Regions from separate parts of the Thermomonas sp. LB-4 genome, predicted to be linked through region 2. Evidence: predicted binding sites of a transcription regulator. Region 2 holds the regulator's gene; the other holds the start of a gene.
The links. The regulator FliA, encoded in region 2, starts transcription of late flagellar genes. The targets are predictions, from matches to a motif close to TAAAGTTTNNCNNNCNNNGGCCGATAA.

Region 1: a site for FliA is predicted at 3,210-3,236, ahead of SPK54_RS09185 (methyl-accepting chemotaxis protein). Genes of this name have one in related genera too.

Annotation. Positions count from the first base shown of each region.
Region 1 covers NZ_JAXOFT010000011.1:62,235-74,359, reverse strand. Annotated here, with positions in the region: gene SPK54_RS09200 (porin) at 1-496, shown strand, start outside; partial or broken gene SPK54_RS09195 (methyl-accepting chemotaxis protein) at 510-2,549, shown strand; gene SPK54_RS09190 (energy transducer TonB) at 2,738-3,052, opposite strand; gene SPK54_RS09185 (methyl-accepting chemotaxis protein) at 3,281-6,004, shown strand; gene SPK54_RS09180 (EAL domain-containing protein) at 6,078-8,192, shown strand; gene SPK54_RS09175 (CheR family methyltransferase) at 8,185-9,039, shown strand; gene cheD (chemoreceptor glutamine deamidase CheD) at 9,036-9,638, shown strand; gene SPK54_RS09165 (chemotaxis response regulator protein-glutamate methylesterase) at 9,638-10,708, shown strand; gene SPK54_RS09160 (methyl-accepting chemotaxis protein) at 10,784-11,956, shown strand.
Region 2 covers NZ_JAXOFT010000001.1:53,233-65,357, reverse strand. Annotated here, with positions in the region: gene flhA (flagellar biosynthesis protein FlhA) at 1-1,977, shown strand, start outside; gene flhF (flagellar biosynthesis protein FlhF) at 2,016-3,587, shown strand; gene SPK54_RS00285 (MinD/ParA family protein) at 3,574-4,431, shown strand; gene SPK54_RS00280 (RNA polymerase sigma factor FliA) at 4,431-5,180, shown strand; gene cheY (chemotaxis response regulator CheY) at 5,279-5,671, shown strand; gene SPK54_RS00270 (protein phosphatase CheZ) at 5,668-6,285, shown strand; gene SPK54_RS00265 (chemotaxis protein CheA) at 6,288-8,057, shown strand; gene SPK54_RS00260 (flagellar motor protein) at 8,067-8,807, shown strand; gene motD (flagellar motor protein MotD) at 8,819-9,730, shown strand; gene SPK54_RS00250 (ParA family protein) at 9,730-10,494, shown strand; gene SPK54_RS00245 (chemotaxis protein CheW) at 10,491-11,453, shown strand; gene SPK54_RS00240 (STAS domain-containing protein) at 11,564-11,848, shown strand; gene SPK54_RS00235 (response regulator) at 11,845-12,125, shown strand, end outside.

The DNA of each region.
Region 1 (12,125 bases), on a different contig from region 2:
CGCCAGCTACAGCCTCAACGCCGGCAGCGTGCTCAGCGACCTGCGGGTGGCGTCCACCGGCGCCATCACCGGCGTGGACCGGATCGACCGCGCCGCGGTGGAAGGCCTGTGGGTGCGCGGCGCGTGGTCGCTGCAGGCAGAGAGCGCGAAAGTGTTCCTGCGCCGCGATACCGGCGACGTCAGCGGCGATGCCGCCAGCGTGCAGTTGACCTGGTCGCCCACCGGCGATGGCCGCAGCTACAAGCGCGGCGTGGCCACCGCCCCCTCGCCCAAGGGGCACGTCGGCTGGGAACTGGCGCTGCGCTATAGCGTGATGGACCTCAACGACGGCCCGGCCATGCGCGGCGGCCGCGCCGACAGCTGGGGCCTGGCCGCCACCTGTTACCCGAATCCGAACATGCGGGTGATCGCCAACCTCCTGCAATACGACAGCACCCGCCGCGGCATCGCCAACGATCCGCTGACCGTCGGCCTGCGCGTGCAGTTCACCTACTGACCGGGGATACGCCATGCTCCAGAACCTGACGATCGGCAAGCGCCTTGCCATCGGCTTTACCGCACTGGCCATCCTGATCGTGGCCACCGGGGTGTTCTCCGTGTTACGGATGGGCAATACCCAGAACATGGTGCAGAAGGTCACCAACGAATCGGTGCCGGCGATCCGCGACCTCGGCCGGCTGGCGACCATGCTGGCCGAATACCGGGTCAGCGAACGCGGCCTGGTGGCCAGCGCCGACGACGCGGCCAAGCGCGAGGAATACGCCGGCGAACTGGCGGAAGGCAGCAAGGCCTTCTTCGCCCTCGCGAAGACGTACGAATCCAAGATCAGCGATGCCCGCGACCGCGCGCTGTACAAGGAAACCATGGCGCGCGCCGACCGCTACTTCGACAACAGCCGCAAGCTGGTCGAGGCCTTGAAGGTCGGCGACATGGGTCCGGCCAAGGGCGCCGCCGACCTGCGCCAGGCCACCGCCGACCAGCTGGGCAGCCTGCTGGACTACAACATGCAGCGGCTGGACCAGGCGGTGGAGGCGCAGCAGCGCAGCTACCGGCTCAGCCTGCTGGCCATCGCGGTGCTGCTGGTGGTAGCGCTGGTGCTGGCCGCGATCGGCGCCATCGGCATCAGCCGCTCCATCGTGCGTCCCCTGCGCGAAGTGGTCGGGGTGGCCAATGCGGTGTCGCAGGGCGACCTGGACGGCCGCCTCGCCTGCAACGACGGCAGCGAGATCGGCGACCTGGCCCGCGCCATGCGCGGGATGACGGCGATGCTGGGCGAATTCGCCGCGGCACAGGCGCACCTGGAGCGCGAGCACGACGCCGGCAACATCGATTTCCGCATGGATCCCTCGCGTTTCCGCGGCGCCTACGGACGGATGGCGGAAGGCATCAACTCGGTGGTGGCCTCGCACGTCCAGGTCAAGATGAACGCAATCAGGATCGTGGCGCAGTACGCCCGCGGCGACTTGGCCGAGGACATCGAACGCTATCCCGGCCAGAAGGCGCGCGTCACCGAGGCGGTGGACGCGGTGAAGGCCGGCATGCTGGCGATCAATGCCGAGATCAAGGCATTGGTGGACGCCGCGGTGGCCGGGGATTTCGGCAAGCGCGGCAACGCCCGCCGCTTCGAATTCGTCTACGCCGAACTGGTGGAAAGCCTGAACACCCTGATGGCCACCGCCGATCACGGCCTGTCCGAAGTCGGCGAAGTACTGTCCGCTGTGGCCGACGGCGACTTGACCCGGCGCATCGACACCCGCCTGCCCGGCCGCTTCGGCGACCTGGCCAACGACACCAACCGCACGGTCGAGCGCCTGACCAGCATCGTCGGCCAGATCCGCACCGGCAGCGAATCGATCAACGCGTCCGCGTCCGAGATCGCCCGTGGCAACGAGGACCTGTCGCGCCGCACCGAACAGCAGGCGGCGGCGCTGGAGGAAACCGCCTCGTCGATGGAGGAACTCACCTCCACCGTCAAGCAGAACGCCGACAACGCCCGCCAGGCCAGCCAGCTGGCGCATGGCGCGGCCGGGGTGGCGGTGCGCGGCGGCGAGGTGGTTGGCCAGGTGGTCGAGACCATGAGCGGCATCACCGCGTCCTCGCACCGGATCGCCGACATCATCGGGGTGATCGACGGAATCGCCTTCCAGACCAATATCCTGGCGCTCAACGCGGCGGTGGAAGCCGCCCGCGCCGGTGAGCAGGGCCGCGGCTTCGCGGTGGTGGCCGCCGAGGTGCGCACGCTGGCGCAACGCAGCGCCGGCGCGGCCAAGGAAATCAAGCAGCTGATCACCGACTCGGTGGTGCAGGTGGAGGAAGGCAGCGCGCTGGTCGACCAGGCCGGCCGCACCATGGGCGAGATCGTCGACAGCGTGAAGCGCGTCACCGACATCATGGCCGACATCTCCGCTGCCTCGCAGGAGCAGAGCGCCGGGATCGAGCAGGTCAACCAGGCCATCACCCAGATGGACGAGGGTACCCAGCAGAATGCCGCGCTGGTCGAGGAAGCCTTCGCTGCGGCGCAGAGCATGGAACACCAGGCCAACGAACTGGTGAGTCTGGTGGCCGCGTTCAATACGCATCGGTGACCGGACGGGGAAACGGGCGGAACCGCCGTCCGTATCCCGCGGGCAGGAGTCGACGCCGCGCAACAACATGCGGACCCGAAAAAAGAACGCGCCGGCAACCGGCGCGTTCCTTGTTTCCAGCGGTCGCCGGCTTCAGCCGGCAGCGGCATGGCTCAGAGCTTGAACTCCACCTTCACCTTGCCGCGGCTGTCGCCGGGGGCGAATTCCCACTGCTTGACCGCCTTGACCGCAGCCGCCACGAACACGCGGCCCGGCTTGGCATCGATCACCGACACGTCGGTGACCTTGCCGTCCGGACCGATGCTGTACTCCACCTCGACGTAGCCCGTGGTGCCCGAGCGGGCGGCTTCGGCGGGATACACGGGATCGACGCGCTTGATCGGGTTGGCCGCCAGTACCGGCAGGGACAGCGCCATTGCGCCGGCGAACATCGCCGCATTCAACATCCGATGGAAGGGTCGAGACATAGGGGGAGCTCCGTTGTAGGGGTGCAGGCGCGCATGCGCTCGTCTGCGTCATCGGCTGCGCAGGGCTGGACTTGAGCGCTCCCCGCGCGCGACCGCCCCACTCTGCGATGCCCATCACAGTTGCCGGATGACACGCCCGCGCCGGGGCCGCGCGCATTAAAGATTCCCGCCCCCTGGCCGATGCCGCCACTGACCTAACCAACGTTTGCGCCGCACAGGGGCCCCAAAATGCCGCAAAGTCACTCCCTCGCCGATCGCCTGCTCGCCCCCGCTACCCGTCTGATGGCGCGCCTGCGCTTCAGCCAGAAGGCAATGCTGATCGGTGCGGCATTCACCCTGACCTGCGGCGTGCTGGCCGGCCTTGTGATCACCCGCTCGCTGGGCGAGATCGCAGACGCCCGCAACGCGCGCGCCGCCACCGTCGGGCTGTCCATGCTGCAGGACGCGCAGATGGCGATGCAGGACCACCGCCAGCTGCGCGCACGCAAGCTGGCCAACGACGCGACGGCCACCGACCAGAGCATCGCCGACGCCGCGGCGCGCGCCGACAAGGCGTTGACCGCGTTCGACAGCTGGCACGGCCAGGCCGGGTTCGACGACCGCGAACTGCTCGAATCGATGAAGGCCACCCGCGCCGCCTGGAAGAAGGCCGTGGCCACCCAGGGCGAAGGCGGCCCGGATTCGGACTCGGCGGCACTGGAGTCGCTGCGTTCCGAAATCGCCAAGATCGCCTTCACCGCCATCACCTCGGTCGCCTCCGACACCGCCATGCTGCGCGGCGGCGAGATCGGCGGCGTCCTGCTGCCGGAACTGGCCTCCGCCAGCGGCAAGCAGGCCATCGTGGGCATCCGCGTGCTGGGCGAAGGCGCGATCTGGGTCAGCGACCGCACCGAGCTGGCGGTCCGCAAGAACATGCAGGGCTACCTGAACGGGCAGATCGCCGACGGCCGCAAGTACATCGAACGCGACGTGCCGGAAGGCGCGGTCCTGTTCGGCAAGCCGATGACTGCTGCGCTGCAGGCGATGGAAGCGCAGAACAAGATGATCCAGGAGCAGATCCTGGATGCCGAAACCCCGGAATCGCCGGTGGCGGGCCTGGCCAGGCAGGACCAGGCCACCCGCCTGGCCATGAACAAGGCGATGAGGGCGAGCAATGCCGCCATCAATGCCGCCGGTGACCGCACCATCGCCAGCCTGCAGATGAAGGCGTTCGCCACCCTCGGCTTCGTGGCGCTGGCACTGCTGGCCGCCGCCTACCTGTTCATGGGCTTCACCCGCGGCACCCGCAAGGCGTTGCAGGACATCGAGGGCGGCGCCAAGGCGTTGGCCGCCGGCCAGTTCTCGGAGCAGATCCGCGTCGACACCCAGGACGAACTGAACGACATCGGCCGCAGCCTGGAGAACGTGGCCAGCTCGCTGCGCAAGTTCGCCCAGGCACAGCAGACGATGTTCCAGCAGCACGACGCCGGCGAAATCGACGAGCGCATCGACGCGGAAGCCTTCCCGGGCGCGTTCGGGGTGATGGCCGACCAGGTCAACACCCTCGTGTCAGCGCACGTCGAGACCAAGATGGACGCCATCGGCATCGTGGCCGACTACGGGCGCGGCGACCTGTCGCGCACCATCGCCCGCTACCCCGGCCAGAAGGCGCGCGTCACCGAAGCGGTGGATGCGGTCAAGAACGGCATGCTGGCGGTCAACGGCGAGATCAAGACGCTGGTGGGCGCGGCGGTGGCCGGCGACTTCAGCCACCGCGGCAACGCCGACCGCTTCGAGTTCGTCTACCGCGAACTGCTGGAAGAACTGAACACGCTGATGGCCACCGCCGACGAAGGCCTGAACGAGGTCGGCGGGCTGCTCTCGGCTGTGGCGGATGGCGACCTGTCGCGTCGGGTCGATGTGCAGCTGCCGGGCCAGTTCGGCCAGCTGGCGGCAGACGCCAACCGCACCGTGGACGGCCTGGCCAAGATCGTGGGCGACATCCGCCAGACCTCCGACGGCATCAACGCCGCCGCCGGCGAGATCGCCGCGGGCAACAGCGACCTGTCGATGCGCACCGAGCAGCAGGCGGCATCGCTGGAGGAAACCGCCTCGTCGATGGAAGAACTGACCTCGACCGTGAAGCAGAACGCCGACAACGCCCGCCAGGCCAACCAGCTGGCGATCGGCGCGGCCAACGTGGCGGAAAGCGGCAGCGACGTGGTGCAGAAGGTGGTGGACACGATGGGCGACATCCAGTCGTCGTCGCGCCGGATCGCCGACATCATCGGCGTGATCGACGGCATCGCGTTCCAGACCAACATCCTGGCGCTGAACGCGGCGGTAGAAGCCGCCCGCGCCGGCGAGCAGGGCCGCGGCTTCGCGGTGGTGGCGGCGGAAGTGCGCTCGCTGGCCCAGCGCAGTGCCGGCGCCGCCAAGGAGATCAAGCAGCTGATCACCGATTCGGTGCTCAAGGTGGAGGAAGGCAGCGCGCTGGTCGACCAGGCCGGTCGCACCATGAGCGAGATCATGGGCAGCGTGAAGCGGGTCACCGACATCATGGCCGACATCTCCGCCGCCTCGCAGGAACAGAGCAGCGGCATCGAGCAGGTCAACCAGGCCATCACCCAGATGGACGAAGGCACCCAGCAGAACGCCGCGCTGGTCGAGCAGGCCTCCGCCTCCGCGGAAAGCATGCGTCAGCAGGCCGCCCAGCTGGTCGAAGCAGTGTCCGCGTTCAGGACCGCGGCCGCTGCCGTGGCCGCGGCCGCACCGCCCGCACGCGCCGCCGCACCCCGTGCGGCAACGCCGACCGCAGCACCGGCACCGGCGAGCGCGCGCCGCCAGTCCACGCCCCTGCGGAAGACCCGGGGTGATGACGCCCCCGTCGCAGCGCCCCCCGCCCCCACGCCGCTGCGGTCCCGCACGCCGGCAACGGTCAGCGGTGGCGACCAGCACTGGCAGGAGTTCTGATGCGCGCCGCGGGCGGGGCCCTGCCCCGCCCGGTTCTTGCTGTCCCTTCCCCCTTCGGTCCCGCCTCGCGCAGATGACATTCGAGCTTCCGCCCGCCCGCGATCTGCACGATGCCGCCTCCACTTCGCCGGCCTTTCCGGCTTGCGAGGCGTCGGCGCGTCTGGCCGATCTGGCCACGCTGGCCGCGGCGATACTGCAGGCGCCGATGGGCGTCGTCGCCGCCTGCGACGACGAACGAGTGTTGATGCTCGCCGGCCACGGCGTCGAAGGCGGTCCGCGCCAGCTCTCGCGCGACCACCTGATCGTGCGCACCTGGGAACAGCACACCCCGCTGCTGGTGCTGCCCAACCTCGCTGCGGATCCGCGCTGCGGCGCGCGCTTCTACGTCGGCGTGGCCCTGCGCGGGCGCGCCGGCCAACGCCTCGGCACCCTGGCCGTGCTGGCCCACGAACCGCGCGAAGCCCCCACGCAGGCGCAGTTGGACACGCTGGCGGGGCTGGCACGCATCGCCGCCACCCTGCTGGAGCAACGCCACCTGGAGCGGCGTGCGCTGATCGTCTCGCAGGCTGGAGAACAGGCCCGCGAAGCGGTGCTGGTCGGCGATCGCCAAGGCCGGGTGCGCTGGCAGAACCGCGCTGCCGAACAGCTGTTCGGCAGCCAGCTGGCCGGCCAGCCGCTGTTCTCGCTGTTCCCGCTGCGCCTGCAATCCGACCAGGACATCGCCCAGGCGTGGCTGTCCGGACGCATCGAGGGCAGCCAGCAGCTGCGCATCATGGCCCCGGACGGCAGCCTGCGCCTGCTCGATGCCACTCGCTCCACCTGGCGCTACGGCCCGGACCGTGGCGTCACCCTGATCCTGCACGACATCACCGAAGCCGCCCACCAGCGCGCCCAGCTGGACCGGTTGGCGCACTACGACTCGCTGACCGGGCTGCCCAACCGCAATGCCCTGCTCGACGCGCTGGAGCGGCATCCGGACTGGGGCGTGGCGCTGCTCGCCATCGACCGCTTCAAGTGGATCAACGACGGCCTTGGCCACGTGGTCGGCGACCGCGTGCTGCAAGCCATCGCCGACCGGCTGCAGGCCAACGCGGATGCCGATGCCTGCCTTGCCCGCGTGGGCGGCGACGTGTTCGCGGTGGCCTGCAGCGACGCCCGCCTGGCCGCGTGCGAACGCGATGACGCGGACACCGGCGCGGTCATCCCGGCGCTGGTCCGGCATCTGGAACAGACCCTGCGCGTGCGTGGCCACGAGATCAACATCGACGTGAGCGTGGGGATCGCCCTGCGTGCCGATGTCCGCGGCCAGGGCGACCTGCTGGCCAGCGCCGACCTTGCCCTGAACCGCGCCAAATCGGCCGGCGGCCGGCAGGTTTGCCGCTACCAGGCGGCGATGCGCACCGACGCCCTGGCCCGTCGCGACCTGGACCGCGACCTGCGCCGCGCCTTTGCGCAGGGCGAGTTCGAGCTCCACTACCAGCCGCAGGTCGAGCTGGCCACCGGCCGCATCTGCGGTGCCGAGGCGCTGCTGCGCTGGCGGCACCCGCAGCGCGGGATGGTGCCGGCGGGCGAGTTCATCGACCTGCTGGCACGCAGCCCGCTGGGCGCGGAAGTCGGCGCCTGGGTGCTGCGGCGCGCCTGCCGGGACGCCGCGCAGTGGCCCGATCCGGACACCTCGGTGAGCGTCAACCTGTTCCCCGCGCAGCTGGCCGAGTCGCTGGTGGCCGAAGTCCAGGTGGCGCTGGCCGCCGCCGGGCTGCCGGCGGAGCGGCTGGAGCTGGAGATCACCGAGACCATCGCCCTCACCCACGACAGTGCGGGTGCCGAGGCGCTGGCGGTCCTGCGTTCGCGCGGGGTGAACCTGGCCTTCGACGACTTCGGCACCGGCTATGCGTCGCTGTCGATGCTGCGCCGCTTCCGCATCGACCGGGTCAAGATCGACCGCAGCTTCGTCAGCGGGATGCTGGTCAACGGCGAGGATGCGGCGATCGTGCGCTGGATCCTGATGCTGGCGCGCGCGCTGGGCCTGCGGGTGGTGGCGGAGGGCGTGGAGGACATGCCGCAGGCGGCCTGGCTGCACGACCACGGCTGCGAGGAGGCGCAGGGCTACCTGTACGCGCCGGCGCTGGACGCGGCGGCCCTGCACACGCGGCTGCAGACGCAACAGGCGGAGATGGCCCATGGCTGAGGGCACCACCGACCGCGACAGCACCGGCGCGGGCTTCGAGTTCAACGACCGCGATTTCCGCCGCGCCTGCCGGATGATCTACACCCGCGCCGGCATCCATCTTGCCGAACACAAGCGCGACATGGTCTACAGCCGGCTGTCGCGGCGCATCCGCGCGCGCGGCCTGTCCACGTGCGCCGACTACCTGGACCTGGTGGAAGCCGATCCGGACAGCGAGGAACAGGCGTTCATCAACGCGCTGACCACCAACCTCACCTCGTTCTTCCGCGAGGCCCACCATTTCGATGCCCTGCGCGACCAGCTGCGCGCCCTGCCCCGCGGAGAGCCGGCGGACATCTGGTGCTGCGCCGCCTCCACCGGCGAGGAACCGTGGTCGCTGGCAATCACCGCCTGCGAGGCGTTCAACTCGGATACCCCGCCGGTGCGCATCCTCGCCACCGACATCGACACCAACGCTCTGAGCACCGCGGCCTCGGGCAGTTACGGGATCGACCGCATCGCCGACCTCTCGCCGGAGCGCAAGCGCCGCTTCTTCCTGCGCGGCACCGGTCCCAACGAGGGCCTGGTGCGGGTGAAGCCGCACCTGCGCCAACTGGTCGATTTCCGCCAGCTCAACCTGCTGGCGCCGGACTACGGGATGCGCCAGCGCTTCCTGGCGGTGTTTTGCCGCAACGTGATGATCTACTTCGACAAGCCCACCCAGTACGAGGTGCTGCGCAAGATTGCCCCGCTGCTGGCGCCAGACGGCCGCTTCTATGCCGGGCATTCGGAAAGCTTCGCCCATGCGCTGGACGTGGTGCAGCCCTGCGGCAGGACCATCTATCGCGCCGCCCAGGACGGCCGATGAGCGTGCTGCCGGCCAGCGTCGCCGCGGTCCGGGTGCCGCCGCCGGGGACCTACTACGACCCGGCGCTGGACGCGGACGTGATCAAGCTGCTGCCGGCGGAGTGGCGGGTTTCGTCGGATCCGATCGCGCTGGCCACCGTGCTGGGCTCCTGCGTGGCGGCCTGCCTCTACGACCCCAGCGCCTGCGTCGGCGGGATGAACCACTTCATGCTGCCCGACGCTGCACCGGGCGACGGCAGCGCGCGCTACGGCGCCCATGCGATGGAACTGCTGATCAACGGCCTGCTGAAGGCGGGCGCCTCGCGCCAGCGCCTGCAGGCGAAGGTGTTCGGGGGCGGCAACGTGCTGCCCGGCATGACCCTGGACCCGATCGGCACCCGCAACGGCAATTTCGTGCTCAACTACCTCACCGCGGAACGCATCCCGATCGTGGCCCAGGACCTGTTCGGAGTGCAGCCGCGCAAGGTGTGTTTCTTCGTGCGCACCGGCCGCACGCTGGTCAAGCGCCTGCCCGCGGCCGGCGAGATCGCGCGGGTCGAGCGCGCCTATCGCAGCCAGCTGGCGCAGAAGCCGGTGGCCGGTTCCGTGGAGCTGTTCTGATGGCCATGCAAACACCCCTGCGTCCCGGCAAGGTACGCGTGCTGATCGTCGACGACTCGGCGCTGGTGCGTCAGGTGCTCAGCGAAATCCTGTCGCAAGATCCGGGCATCGAGGTCGTCGGCACCGCCTCCGACCCGTTGATCGCACGCGACAAGATCAAGCAGCTCGAACCCGACGTGCTCACCCTCGACGTCGAAATGCCGCGCATGGACGGGCTGACCTTCCTGCAGAACCTGATGCGGCTGCGGCCGATGCCGGTGGTGATGGTGTCCTCGCTGACCGAGGCCGGGGCCCAGGTCACCCTCGATGCGCTGGCGCTGGGCGCGGTGGATTTCGTCACCAAGCCCAAGCTCGACGTGGAGCGCGGCCTGAACAACTACGCCAGTGAGCTCTGCGAGCGCGTGCGCCACGCGGCCCGCGCCCGGGTCGCCCGCCTGCAACCCGGCGCATCCGCGGCCAGCACGCAGCCCACGGCGATCAAGTACCGCACCACCGACCGGCTGATCGCCATCGGTGCCTCCACCGGCGGCACCGAAGCGATCCGCGTGATCCTCGAACAGATGCCGGCCGACGCGCCGGCCACCGTCATCACCCAGCACATCCCGGCCGCCTTCAGCAAGCCGTTCGCGGAGCGCCTGGACCGCCACAGCAAGATGACCGTGGTGCAGGCCGAGGACGACATGCCGCTGCTGGCCGGCCACGCCTACGTCGCCCCGGGCGGGCTGCACCTGCGCGTGCAGCGCAGCGGCGCACGCTGGCGCTGCCGGCTGGGCGAGGACGACCCGATCCGCCGCCACCGCCCCAGCGTCGATGCGCTGTTCGAATCGGTGGCGCAGGCCGCCGGTGCCAACGCCAGTGCCGCGCTGCTCACCGGGATGGGCGACGACGGCGCGCGCGGCCTGCTGGCGCTGCGCAAGGCCGGCGCCGCCACCATGGTGCAGGACGAGGCCAGCTGCGTGGTCTGGGGCATGCCGGGCGCCGCCTACACGCTCGGTGCCGCGCAGCAGGTGCTGCCGCTGTCCGGGATCGCCAGCGCCCTGCTGGCCAGCACCAACCCCGGCGGCGCCTGACTGCCGCCACCGGCGCCGCTAAAGCTGGCCGCCACCTCGGCCGTTATCTTCAGCGAGTCCCCGACGAGATCGACGATGGAACCCCGCGCCCTGCTCCGCATCGCCGCACCGATGGTGCTGATGCTGCTGTTGTTCATTGCCGAGGCCCTGTCCTGGCCGATGGCCGTCCGCATGGCCCTGGTGGTCACCGCAGCCGCGGCCTGGGGCGTGGTGGCCTGGCGCGCCCTGCCCAGCAAGGCCGAGGCGCAGGTCCTGCGCGACCACGCCGAGCTGCTGGGCGAGCTGCGCGGCTTCGTCGGCAACGAGATCAGCGGTTCGCATGCCGAGATCGAGCGCACCCGCACCCTGATCCGCGAGTCGGTGGCCAAGCTCGGCGGCAGCTTCGATGCGGTCAACCGCAAGTCGCGCGAGCAGAGCACGGTGGTGGCGCGGCTGGTCGAGCGCACCGGCGACGACAGCGGCTCCATCGATATCTCCCGCTTCGCCCAGCAGGCCACCCAGCAGATGGAGCAGCTGGTGGAGGCGCTGGAAGCGGCCAGCGGCCAGAGCGGCGTTACCGTCAGCCACATCGACGCGATGGCCGGGCACCTGGACGGCATCTTCGCGCTGCTGGAAGACGTCAAGTCGATCGCCGACCAGACCAACCTGCTGGCGCTGAACGCCGCCATCGAGGCCGCGCGTGCCGGCGAGGCGGGCCGCGGCTTCGCGGTGGTGGCCGACGAGGTGCGCAACCTGTCCGAGCGCAGCACCGCCTTCAACGAGCAGATCCGCAAGCTGGCCCACAACGCCAAGGAATCCATCGCCAAGGTCCGCGAAACCGTGTCGCAGACGGCCTCGCGCGATCTCGACCGCGTGCGCGTGGCGCGCAGCGAATCGGCCTCGATGATGGACCGCGTCGAGGGCATCCACCGCAGCCTGGGCAACGGCATGCGCGACATCGCCGACTGCGGCCGGGCCATCGACGCCTCGGTGGCGGAAGCGGTGCGTTCGCTGCAGTTCGAGGACATCGCCACCCAGGCATTGGGCGCCGCAGGCGTGCACCTGCAGCGGCTCGAGCAGATCAACAACGAAGCCACCACCCTGCACGACCTGCTGCGCGGCAGCCACGGCTTCCAGGACCCGGAAATGCGCAAGGCGCTGGCCAATATCGGCAACCGCATCGCGCAGATGCGCGGCGAGTGGGAACGCCCGCCGCACAAGGCCGTCCTGCAGCAGACGATGGACGCCGGCAGCGTCGAGCTGTTCTGACCCCCGCTGCCCGCGGGCAGCCCTGGAATCCCGGCCCCTGGCCGGGATTTTTTTGTCCGCGCCTATCGGCAGCAGGGAAACCGGCCGACGCGCATGAAAAACCCGGTCTCGCGGGCATTGCGCCTGGAGGGGACCGGGTCGGGCCGGAGCGATTCTCCGTGGCGCCTTG
Region 2 (12,125 bases):
GTGGTGGTGCCGCTGCCGCCGTTCTTGCTGGACATCCTGTTCACCATCAACATCGCGCTGTCGCTGATGGTCCTGCTGGCGGTGGTGTACGTGAAGCGGCCGCTGGAGTTCTCGGTGTTCCCCAGCGTGCTGCTGATGGTCACCCTGCTGCGGCTGTCGCTGAACGTGGCCTCCACCCGCGTGGTGCTGCTGCACGGCCACCAGGGCGGCGCAGCGGCCGGCCATGTGATCGAATCGTTCGGCAACTTCGTGGTCGGCGGCAGTTATGCCGTGGGCATCGTGGTGTTCGCCATCCTCACCATCGTCAACTTCGTGGTGGTCACCAAGGGCTCCGGGCGCATCTCGGAAGTATCGGCGCGCTTCATCCTCGACGCACTGCCCGGCAAGCAGATGGCCATCGACGCCGACCTCAACGCCGGCCTGCTGACCCGCGAGGAAGCCAAGCTGCGCCGCGAGGAAGTGCGCAACGAAGCCGACTTCTACGGCTCGATGGACGGCGCCAGCAAGTTCGTGCGCGGCGATGCCATCGCCGGCCTGCTGATCCTGTTCATCAACCTGATTGGCGGCGTGCTGATCGGCATCCTGCAGCATGACATGGGCTTTGGCGACGCCATGCAGACCTACACCCTGCTGGCGATCGGCGACGGCCTGGTGGCGCAGCTGCCGGCGCTGCTGGTGTCCACCGCGGTGGCCATGCTGGTCACCCGTGCCACCCGCGAACAGGAAATGGGCGCAGCGGTCGGCGCGCAGGTGTTCGGCCAGCGCCGCGCGCTGGTGGTGGCCGCGGCGCTGATGGGCCTGATGGGCATCGTGCCGGGCATGCCCAACCTGCCGTTCCTGCTGTTTGCCGGCATCCTCGGCTACGCCGCATGGCGACTGAAGAAGCATGAGGACGCCGAGGCGCCCCCCGCCGCGCAGGAAGCGGCGATGCCGGGCTCGAACGCGGTGGCCGAACTGAGCTGGGACGAGGTGGCGCCGGTGGAGCCGCTGGGCCTGGAAGTGGGCTACAAGCTGATTGCGCTGGTCGACAAGGCGCAGGGCGGCGAGCTGTTGACCCGGCTCAAGGGCGTGCGCCGCAAGCTGACCCAGGACCTGGGCTTCCTGATCCCGGCGGTGCACGTGCGCGACAACCTGGAGCTGGCCGCCGGCCAGTACCGCATCCTGGTCCACGGGGTGCCGGTGGCCGGTGGCGAGCTGCACCCGGACCGCATGCTGGCGCTGGACCCGGGCCGCGTGTTCGGCCCGCTGGAAGGCATTCCCGGCAAGGACCCGGCGTTCGGACTGGACGCCACCTGGATCCTGCCCAGTCAGCGCGCCCACGCCGAATCGCTGGGCTATACCGTGGTCGATGCCGGCACCGTGGTCGCCACCCACCTGTCCCATCTGGTGCGCGAACGCGCCGCCGAGCTGCTGGGCCACGACGAGGTGCAGCAGCTGCTGGCCAGCGTCGGCAAAGCGTCGCCCAAGCTTGTCGAAGACCTGACGCCGAAGCTGCTGCCGCTGTCGGTGATCGTGCGGGTGCTGCAGTCGCTGCTGACCGAAAAGGTGCCGCTGCGGCAGATGCGCCGGATCGTGGAGGCGCTGCTGGAGCACGGCATCCATACCCAGGACCCGTCGGTGCTGACCGCCGCCGTGCGCACCGCGCTGGGCCCGTTCATCGTGCAGGAGCTCAACGGGATGGCGCCGGAGCTGCCGGTGTTCACCCTGGCCCCGCAATTGGAACGCATATTGCAGGACTCGGTAAGCGGCCAGGGCGCCGCGTTGGAACCCGGACTCGCCGAGCGTCTGCACCAGAACCTCAGCGAGTGCGTGGCCCGGCAGGAACAGCGCGGCGAACCCGCGATCCTGCTGGTGCCGGGTGGGATCCGCGCGGCGATCTCGCGGCTGGTACGCCACAGCGTGCCGCAGCTTTCGGTGCTGGCCTACGGCGAAGTCCCCGAAGACAAGCGGTTGCGGTTGCTGGGGGCGGTTGGCTGAGCTTGGCACCCCGACAGACTGGATAGCGGATCGACACCATGAGAATCAAACGCTTCACCGCCCCCGACATGCGCACCGCGCTGCGCATGGTGCGCGACGAACAGGGCCCCGACGCGGTGATCCTGTCCAGTCGCCAGGTCGCAGAAGGCGGCGTGGAAGTGGTGGCCGCCACCGATTACGACGAGGCGCTGGTGCAGCAGACCCTGCGCACCATGAACGTGCCCGCGCCCTCCGCCGAAGCCCCGGCCCGCGCCCCCGCGGCCAGCCGCGGCAGCGAACGCGCGGTGTTCCGGATCGACGGTGTGGAAGTCCCGCCGCTGGAAAAGCCCGCGCTGCCGGAACGCCAGGCCAGCCGGCTGGAACAGATGATGGCCGCGTTCAAGCCCGCCGCCCGCGCGTCCAGCCCTGCCGCCGCACCGGCTGCGCAGACCGTCGCCACGCAGGCGTGGCAGCCCGAACCCGTTGCCGGCACGGGCGCGCCGCGCATTGACGTGCGCATCGACGATGACGAGGCGCTCCAGCCCACCGATTTCGCCCAGGCCCTGCGCCGCGCCGCCGCGCCGCCGCTGCCGGCAGGCCCACAGCCGACGCTGCCGACCCAGCCGCTGGTCGCGCAGCCTCCCGTCCCGACTGCCACGCCTGCCGCGGCCGTAACGCCGTTGCGGGCCGACGAGTCCCCCGCGCTGCGGGTGATCGAAACCGATCCGGCAGTATCCGCGCTGCGCGCCGAACTGGCGGCGATGCGCAAGGTGATCGAACGCGAGATGGGCCAGTTCGCGACCGAGCGCCTGCGTGGCTCGCCCGCACGCGCGGCTGCCCTCGACGCGCTGGCCGCTTTCGGCTGCGATGACGCGCTGTCGCAGCGCATCGCCCAGCGCCTGGACCCGACCCTGCAGACCGAAGCCATCCTGTCGCCGCTGCGCGAAGCGCTGGCCACAGAGCTGCCAGTGGCCGACGGGGAACTGCTGGAGCGCGGCGGCATCGTCGCCCTGCTCGGCCCCACCGGCGCCGGCAAGACCACCACCATCGCCAAGCTGGCGGCCCGCTATGCCGCCCGCCACGGCGCCCGCGACGTGGCCCTGGTCAGCACCGACAACGAGCGCGCCGGTGCACGCGAACAGCTGCACGTGCTCGGCCGCCGGCTGGGCGTGACCGTGTGTGATGCCGACGGCCCGGAAGCCCTCACCCACGCGCTGGAGCAGCTGGCCGATTACCCGCTGGTGCTGATCGATACCGCCGGCCACGGCCTGCGCGACCGCGCCCTGCTGCGGCAGATCCTGTGGGTACGTGCCGCCAGCAACGTGCGCAGCCTGCTGGTGCTGCCGGCGAACGCGCATCCGGCCGATCTGGGTGAACTGCTCCGCCGCTACCGCCCGGCGGCGCCGGAAGCGGTGATCCTGACCAAGCTGGACGAAAGCATCCGCCCGGGCGCAGCACTCTCGGTGCTGGTGCAGCATAATCTGCCGATGGCGTACACCACCTCCGGCCAACGGGTACCCGAGGACCTCGAGCTGGCCGACGCCCGGGAGCTGGCCAGCGCCCTGGACTTCCCCCGTCGCGACAACAGCGTCAGCCCCAACCACGACGAAGGCCGCCATGCATCCGCTTGAGTCCCATCGCGCCGCGAACGCCACCACCGCGCCCCGCGTGATCGCCGTGACCGGCGGCAAGGGCGGCGTCGGCAAGACCACCACCTCGATCAACCTCGCCATGGCCCTGGTCAACGCCGGCCAGCGCACCATGCTGCTGGACACCGACCTCGGCCTGGCCAACGTCGACGTGATGCTGGGGCTGTCGCCACGCTTCACCCTGGCCGACGTGTTCGCCGGCCGCTGCGAACTGCGCGACACCGTCATCGAGGGCCCGCGCGGCCTGCTGGTGGTGCCGGCCGCGTCGGGCAAACGCCACATGACCGAGCTGCTGCCGCAGCAGCACGTCGGCCTGGTCAACGCGTTCTCGCATCTGGACATCCCGCTGGACGTGATGATCGTGGACACCCCCGCCGGCATCAGCGACGGCGTGCTGACCTTCTGCCAGGCCGCGCAGGACGTGATCCTGGTGGTCTGCGACGAACCCGCCTCGGTGACCGACGCCTACGCCCTGATCAAGGTGCTCAGCCGCGACCGCGGGGTGAACCGCATCCAGGTGCTGGCCAACCAGGTGCCCAACGTCAACGAAGGGCGCGCGGTGTTCGACAAGCTGGAGCGGGTGACCTCGCGCTTCCTCGACGTCACCCTGTCCTACCTCGGCGCCATCCCGCGAGACGAATGGCTGCGGCTGGCGGTGCAGCGGCAGGAGTCGGTGGTCGATGCGTTCCCCACCGCGCCCGCGTCGCTGGCGTTCCGCGACATCGTCCGCAAGATCGGCCAGTGGCAGGCGCCGCAGGGCCCGCGCGGCCACGTGGAATTCTTCACCGAGCGCCTGGTCGCCGCCCAGGGGAGCGCCTGTGCATGATGAACACCGGGGCCGCCCAGTATCGCGCCCAGCAGACCGGTGATGCCGCCGCCATCGTCGCGCGCCACGCCGAGCTGGTGCGCCGCATCGCCCACCACCTGGCGGCGCGGCTGCCCTCCAGCGTCGACATCGACGACCTGATCCAGGCCGGCATGATCGGCCTCATCGAAGCGGCGCGGAACTTCCAGTCCGACCAGGGCGCGACCTTCGAAACCTATGCCTCGATCCGCATCCGCGGCTCGATGATCGACGCGATCCGCGCCGGCGACTGGGTGCCGCGCTCGGTCCACCGCCGCTACCGCGACGTGGTCGCCGCGACCCGCAACGTGGAACAGCGCGAAGGCCGCGCCGCCACCTCGCAGGAAATCGCCGGCGTGCTGGGCATGAGCGTCGACGACTACCACCACGTGCTGCAGGATGCCGCCCGCGGCCAGCTGCTGAGCCTGGACGAATACGCCGAGGAACACGACGGCGAGCCACGGCTGGAGCAGCAGGACAACATCACCCCCGCCCGCCGCTTCGAGCAGGGCGCGTTCCGCAGCGCCCTCGGCGACGCCATCGAGAACCTGCCCGAGCGCGAGCAGCTGGTGCTGTCGCTGTACTACGAGCAGGAAATGAACCTGCGCGAGATCGGCGCGGTGCTCAACGTCAGCGAGTCGCGGGTCTGCCAGATCCACGGCCAGGCGATGCTGCGACTGCGCTCGCGGCTGACCGACTGGCGCAGCGAGATCGACGCCGAAATGGCCTGAGCGGCCTGTCCCGGGGCTGCATCCCCGGCGCGGATGCGGCACCATCAAGATTCCCGGTCGCCGACCGTTACCGTTACCGAATATCCACAGGATCCACTATGGACAAGGGCATCCGCATCCTCATCGTCGACGATTTCTCGACCATGCGCCGCATCGTCAAGAACCTGCTCAACGACCTGGGTTTCACCAACACCGCGGAAGCCGACGACGGCACCACCGCGCTGGTCGAGCTGCAGAAGGCGAAGTTCGACCTGGTCGTCACCGACTGGAACATGCCGGGGATGCCCGGCATCGACCTGCTGAAGGCGATCCGCGCCGACGAATCGCTGGCCAAGATCCCGGTGCTGATGGTGACCGCCGAGGCCAAGCGCGAGCAGATCATCGAAGCCGCGCAGGCCGGCGTGAACGGCTACATCATCAAGCCGTTCACCGCCGCCACGCTGGAAGACAAGCTGGTCAAGATCTTCGAACGGATGGAGAAGGCCGCATGAGCCTGCCGCTGCGACCGCCGTCCGTCCCCGCCGGCGACGCCCAGATCATCGAACGCCTGCACGCCGCCATGGCGGCGCTGGAACAGGGCGATGCCTCGGCCTGGAAGCACCACCTGGACTCGCTGCTGGAGTGGCGCCGGCAGCCGGTGGTGGAAAGCCTGGTCAAGCTGGCCCGCGAGCTGGACGAGCTGGAGCGCGCCATCGACGTGCGCATACCGGCCGCCGCCAAGGCGTCGTCCGGCGGCCTGCCGGACGCGTGCAGCCGGCTGGAACACGTGGTCAAGATGACCGAGGAGGCCAGCATGCGCACCCTCGACCTGGCCGACGAATGCCGGACGCTGCTGGGCACCATCGGCCCCGAGCACGAGGCCACCGTCGACGCGATCCGCGCGCGGCTGTCGTCGATGGTCGAAGCGCAGAGCTTCCAGGACCTCACCGGCCAGATCATCCAGCGGGTGATCCAGCTGATCCGCTCGCTGCAGTCCGGCCTGGGCGACATCCAGGCGCTGCACGGCGAGGACAGCAAGGGCAACGGCCCGGCGGTGTCCGGCGTGGATCCGCCGGCCGCCACCCAGGACGAGGCCAACGACCTGCTGGCCGACCTCGGGATCTGACCATGGCGGCGGACGGCTACGACGCCCGCGCGGACTTCCTGGTCGAGGCGCGCGAAATCCTCGATCGCCTCGGCGAACAGGTCGTCGCGCTGGAGCAGGATCCCGGCGACCGCGCCACGCTCGACGCCGTGTTCCGCGGCTTCCACACCATCAAGGGCGGCGCCGGCTTCCTCGACCTGCCGCCGATGGTGCAGCTGTGCCATGCCTTCGAGGACCGCATCGACGCCGCCCGCAGCGGCACCTGCGAACTCGATGCCGCCGCCTTCGACGGCGCCCAGCGCGCGGTCGACATCCTGCTGGACATGATGGACGCGCTGGGCCGCGGCGAAGAACTCGAGAACGTCGACCCCGCCCTGCTGCGCCAGGTGCGCGGGGCCGGGGCAGCGGCGGCCGCGGTGGCGGAGCCGGCGTTCGAACTGCCGGACAACCTCGACGACCTCGACTTCGACGCCCTGCTGGACAGCCTGCACGGCGAAGGCGCCATTCCCGGTGCCGCGCCGCCACCGCCCCCGCCAAAGCCCTCTCCGGCGCCCAAGCCGGCAGCGCCCAAGCCTGCGGCCGCGGACAAGCCCGCGCCCGCAGCCACCGAAACCGAACACACCGTTCGCGTCGATGTGCGTCGGCTGGACGCGCTGGTCAACCTGGTCGGCGAACTGGTCCTGGCCCGCAACCGCCTGAAGACCCTGCGCCCCGAGCTGCGCAACGAGAACCTCGACCGCGCGGTGACCGCCCTCGATACCGTCACCGCACGCCTGCAGGGCGCGGTGATGTCGGCGCGCATGCAGCCGGTCAGCCGGGTGTTCACCCGTTTCCCCAAGCTCGCCCGCGACGTCGCCCGGCAGCTCGACAAGCAGGTCGAGCTGGTGGTCGAAGGCGGCGACACCGAACTCGACCGCAACCTGGTCGAGGCGTTGGCCGATCCGCTGGTGCATCTGGTGCGCAACGCGATCGACCACGGCATCGAGATGCCCGCGGCGCGCCGCGCCGTCGGCAAGCCGGAACAGGGCCGGGTGCGCCTGGCCGCGCAGCAGGAAGGCGACCACGTCGCCATCGAGGTCAGCGACGACGGCGGCGGCATCGACGCCGAGGCGATCCGTCGCAGCGCCATCCGCAAGGGCCTGATCGACAGCGAAACCGCCGGCCGCCTGCCCGAGGACGAATGCCTGTCGCTGCTGTTCCTGCCGGGGTTCTCCACCCGCACCGAGGTCTCCGACCTGTCCGGTCGCGGGGTGGGCATGGACGTGGTGCAGTCCAAGATCCGCGAGCTGTCGGGCCAGGTGCAGATCCAGTCCGAGCTGGGCCGCGGGTCGCGTTTCGTCATCCGCGTGCCGCTGACCCTGGCGATCCTGCCCACCCTGCTGGTGGAGCTGGACGACGACGTCTACGCGCTGCCGCTGGTGCGGGTGATCGAAGTGGTCACCCACGACGACAGCCAGGTGATGTGGATGGACGGGCAGAAGATCCTCGACCTGCGCGAACGCCCGCTGCCGGTGCTGTCGCTGCGCGAATGGCTGGGCCTGGGCAAGGGCATCGGCGAGGCCACCCGCGGGGTGGTGCTGCAGGCCGGCGACCAGCGTTTCTGCATGCTGGTCGACCATGTGCTGGGCCGCGAGGAAGTGGTCATCAAGGCGCTGCCGCGCAGCCTGCGCGGGCTGCCTGGCTACGCCGGCGCCAGCCTGGTCGGCGACGGCCGCATGGCGCTGATCCTGGATGTGGACGCACTGCTCGAATCCGCGCAGCGCGGCTCAAGCGCCACCGCGCGCGGCCGTTAGCGTGGGCACATGGATATCCTCAGTCTCATCGGCGCGATCCTCGGACTGGTCGCCCTTGTAGGCGGCAGCATCCTCAAGGGCGCGGGCCTGTCCGGCCTGTGGTCGCCGGCCGCCTTCATCATCGTCATCGTCGGCACCATCGCCGCGATCCTGTTGCAGACGCCCATGCACACGTTCCGGCGCGCGCTGGGGATCGTGCGCTGGGTGTTCTTCCCGCCGCCGCAGGACCACGCCGCGCTGATCGCGCGGATGCTGGAGTGGAGCACCATCTCCCGCAAACAGGGGTTGCTGGCGCTGGAGCCGGTGCTCGACCAGCTGCCCGACCCGTTCCTGCGCAAGGGCCTGCAGATGGTGGTGGACGGCGTCGAGCCGGAAACCATGCGGCAGATGCTGGAGATCGAAGCGCAGGCGCAGCACCACCGCGACACCGCCGCCGCCAAGGTGTTCGAAGGCATGGGTATCTACTCGCCGACCATGGGCATCATCGGCGCCGTGCTCGGCCTGATGGCGGTGATGAAGAACCTCACCGATCCCAGCAAGCTCGGCCACGGCATCGCTGCCGCGTTCACCGCCACCATCTACGGCATCGGCGCGGCCAACCTGATGTTCCTGCCGATGTGCTCCAAGCTCAAGGGCGTGATCCATCGCCAGCAGGTCGAGCGCGAAATGCTGATCGAAGGCCTGATCGCCATCGCCGAGGGCGAGAACCCGCGCAACCTCGAAAGCCGGCTCAACGGCTTCCTGCACTGAGGGCCACCGCCATGGCCCGCCGCCCCCGCCACCAGCACGAAGAACACCTCAACCACGAAGCCTGGGCGATCCCGTATGCCGACCTGCTCACCCTGCTGCTGGCGTTCTTCGTCGTGATGTACGCGATCTCCTCGCTCAACGAAGGCAAGTACCGGGTGGTGGCGGACTCCCTCTCCGCCGCGTTCGGCGGCCCGCCGCGTTCGATCAAGCCGGTCCAGGTCGGCCAGGTGCAGCTGCGCGGCGGTGACTTCGACCGTCCCTCGGTGATCGATACGGGCGCGCGCCGCGGGCCTGCGCAGCCCAGCCGGGTCGAAGTACCGATGCCGGTCAGCCGGCGCGAGCAACAGAACCAGGCCGCGACCGCTGCCAGCGCGCAGGCCAGCCAGGCCCAGCTGCACGCGCTTGGCGACGAGATCGAGAAAGCCCTGTCCGGGCTGGTGGCCAGCGGGCTGGTGCGGGTCCGTCGCGGCGAGAACTTCCTGGCGGTGGAAATCCAGAGCGACCTGCTGTTCGCCAGCGGCGTTTCCACGCCCAGCGCCACCGCGCTGGGCACCATCCGCCAGCTTGCCGGCGTGCTGCGCAAGGCGCCCAACGCGGTGCGGGTGGAGGGGTATACCGACAACCAGCCGATCCGCACCGCGCAGTTCCGTTCCAACTGGGACCTGTCGGCGGAGCGCGCCACCAACGTGGTCTACGAGCTGATCGATTCGGGCATCGCCCCGGAGCGGCTGGCGTCGATGGGCTATGGCGAGTACCAGCCGATCGCCGACAATGGCTCGGTCGCCGGCCGCAGTGCCAACCGGCGGGTGGAGCTGGTGATCCTCGCCAGTTCCCGCGGAGTGGATAGCGTGATGGAAGGCCTGGACATGCGCGGCGCGGCCCAGCCGGCCGGCGTCGCGGCCGCAACCGGGAGCAATCAGTGATGCGCGTGTGGGCGATCGCCAACCAGAAAGGCGGCGTGGGCAAGACCACCAGCACCCTGTGCCTGGGACGCAGCCTGGCCGATGCCGGCCACCGCGTGCTGCTGGTCGACCTCGATCCGCACGGCTCGCTGACCCGCGCGTTCGGCGTGCCCACCGAACCACCGCCTGCGGGGACGTACGACCTGTTCAACGACAGGAACATCTCCGACGTCGCCCGGTCCAGCGGCTATCGCGGCATCGACCTGGTGGCCGCGCAGCCGGCCATGGCCACGCTGGAGCGGCGCAGCGCCACCCAACCCGGCCTTGGCCTGGCATTGGGGCGGGCCCTGCAGGCCGAGCCCGACGGCCACGACTACGCGCTGCTGGACTGCCCGCCCACCCTCGGGCTGCTGCTGGTGAACGCGCTGGCCGCCTGCGACCGCCTGGTCGTGCCCACCCAGACCGACCCGCTGGCCCTGCACGGTCTGGCCGGCATGCTGCATACCGCGGCGATGGTCGAACGCTCGCGCGCCCGCCCGCTGCTGCGCCAGATCCTGCCCACCCTGTTCGACAAGCGCACGCGCACCGGCCAGCAAACCCTCGAACAGCTGCAGTCGCATCCGGATGCCAGCGCCTGTCCGCACCCCATCCCGGTCGACACGCGCCTGCGCGACGCCGATGCGCTGGGCAGCCGCGAGCATATGTACGGGCGCGGGCTGATCGCCTACGAACACGCCATGCAGTGGCTGCTGGACACCGCCCCTGCCGAACAGGAGGCCGCATGAGCGCTCCGGCAACCACCCTGGCCAGCAAGCCGGACGACGGCGCGATGGTCGATGCCTACGTCGATGCGCTGCTGGCGATGCCGCCCGCGCAGCCACCGGCCCCGCCCGCGGCGTCGGTGGAACCTCCCCACGTCGCCGCTGCCGCACAGCCCGAGCCAATGCTCGAAGACGACAGCCAGATGCAGGCCAAGGCCGCAGGCGAGCCGGGCAGCGCCCGTCCCGACGACGCCGGTCTAGAGGCCGATCTCGAGGCCGAATTTGGGGCGGAGGTCGAGACAGCAGCCGGCGCCAATATCACCCCCGAACCCGGGATCGATCCCGAAGGCGAGGCCGGGCCGGCAGACTGCGATCCTGGCGAACCCGACATGGAAGCCTGGCCCGACGATGGGCCGGTATTCGACGCCGACCCCGCGCCGGCCTCCGCCGAGTTCGAGCCCGGACCGGCGTCCACCCCGCAGGCCACGCCTGCCGCACATGCCGCGGCCCCCGCCGCGCTGCTGCCGCCGCTGGCCGAGCCCGACGAAGACCGGCCGGTGCAGGCAGCGCCGGCAGGCCAGCGCTGGCTGCGGGTGGCGGTCGGCGACGACCGCTACGCGGTGGAACTGCTGCGGGTGCAGGAAGTGGTGCGGCTGGCCCCGGTGATCGCCGTCCGCGGCGCGGTGCCCTCGCTGCTGGGGGTCATGAACCTGCGTGGCCGGGTGGTGCCCGTCCACGACCTGGGCCGCTGGCTGCGCCGTCTGCCGGTGGAGCCCGACGAGCGCGCCCGCATCGTGGTGCTGGAACACCAGGACGAGCTGGTGGGCCTGCTGGTCACCGCGGTCACCGACGTCGTCACCCTCGATGCGCCCCACATCGAGCCCCCCACTCCGGGCCTGCGCGACCGCATCGGCATGGGCATCGCGCGCACCCCGGGCGCCCCGCCCACGGTCCTGCTGGACGCGCGCGTGGTGTTCGACTGAGGCGGGACAGTGCAAACTGTGCGCTGACCTGCAGTTCGCGCCCGCGCCCTCAAGTTGCGGGCTGGCGCGCCGTTAAACGGTCTGGGATCAAGCCCCTCACGAGACGCCCAATGCCCCTGTCCCTGCAAGCCGACCTCGGCATCGAACAGGTCGCCGACCTGCAAGCGGCGCTGCAGCCGCACTTCGACGACGAAGTGCTGGAGCTGTCCGGCGCCGACGTGCGCCGCGTGCACACCGCAGGCTTGCAGCTGCTGCACGCCTTCATGCGGGACCGCGCCGCGCGCGGCCGCGTGACCACCATTACCCTTCCCTCTCCCACCCTGGTGGAAGCCGCGCGCCAGCTCGCGCTCGCGGCCAGCCTGGGTGTCGATTCCGCCCCCGGAGACACCGCGTGAGTGCAAACCTTCTGATCGTCGACGATTCCACCTCCATGCGCCAGATGGTGGCCTTCGCCCTGTCCGGCGGCGGCTACAACGTCAAGGAAGCGGAGGACGGCATTGCCGCGCTGGAAGTGGCCAAGACCCAGAAGTTCGACGCGGTGATCACCGACGTCAATATGCCGCGCATGGACGGGATCGAGCTGATCCGCCAGCTGCGCGCCCTGCCCAGCTACAAGTTCACCCCGCTGCTGATGCTCACCACCGAGTCCGGTGCCGACAAGAAGAGCGAGGG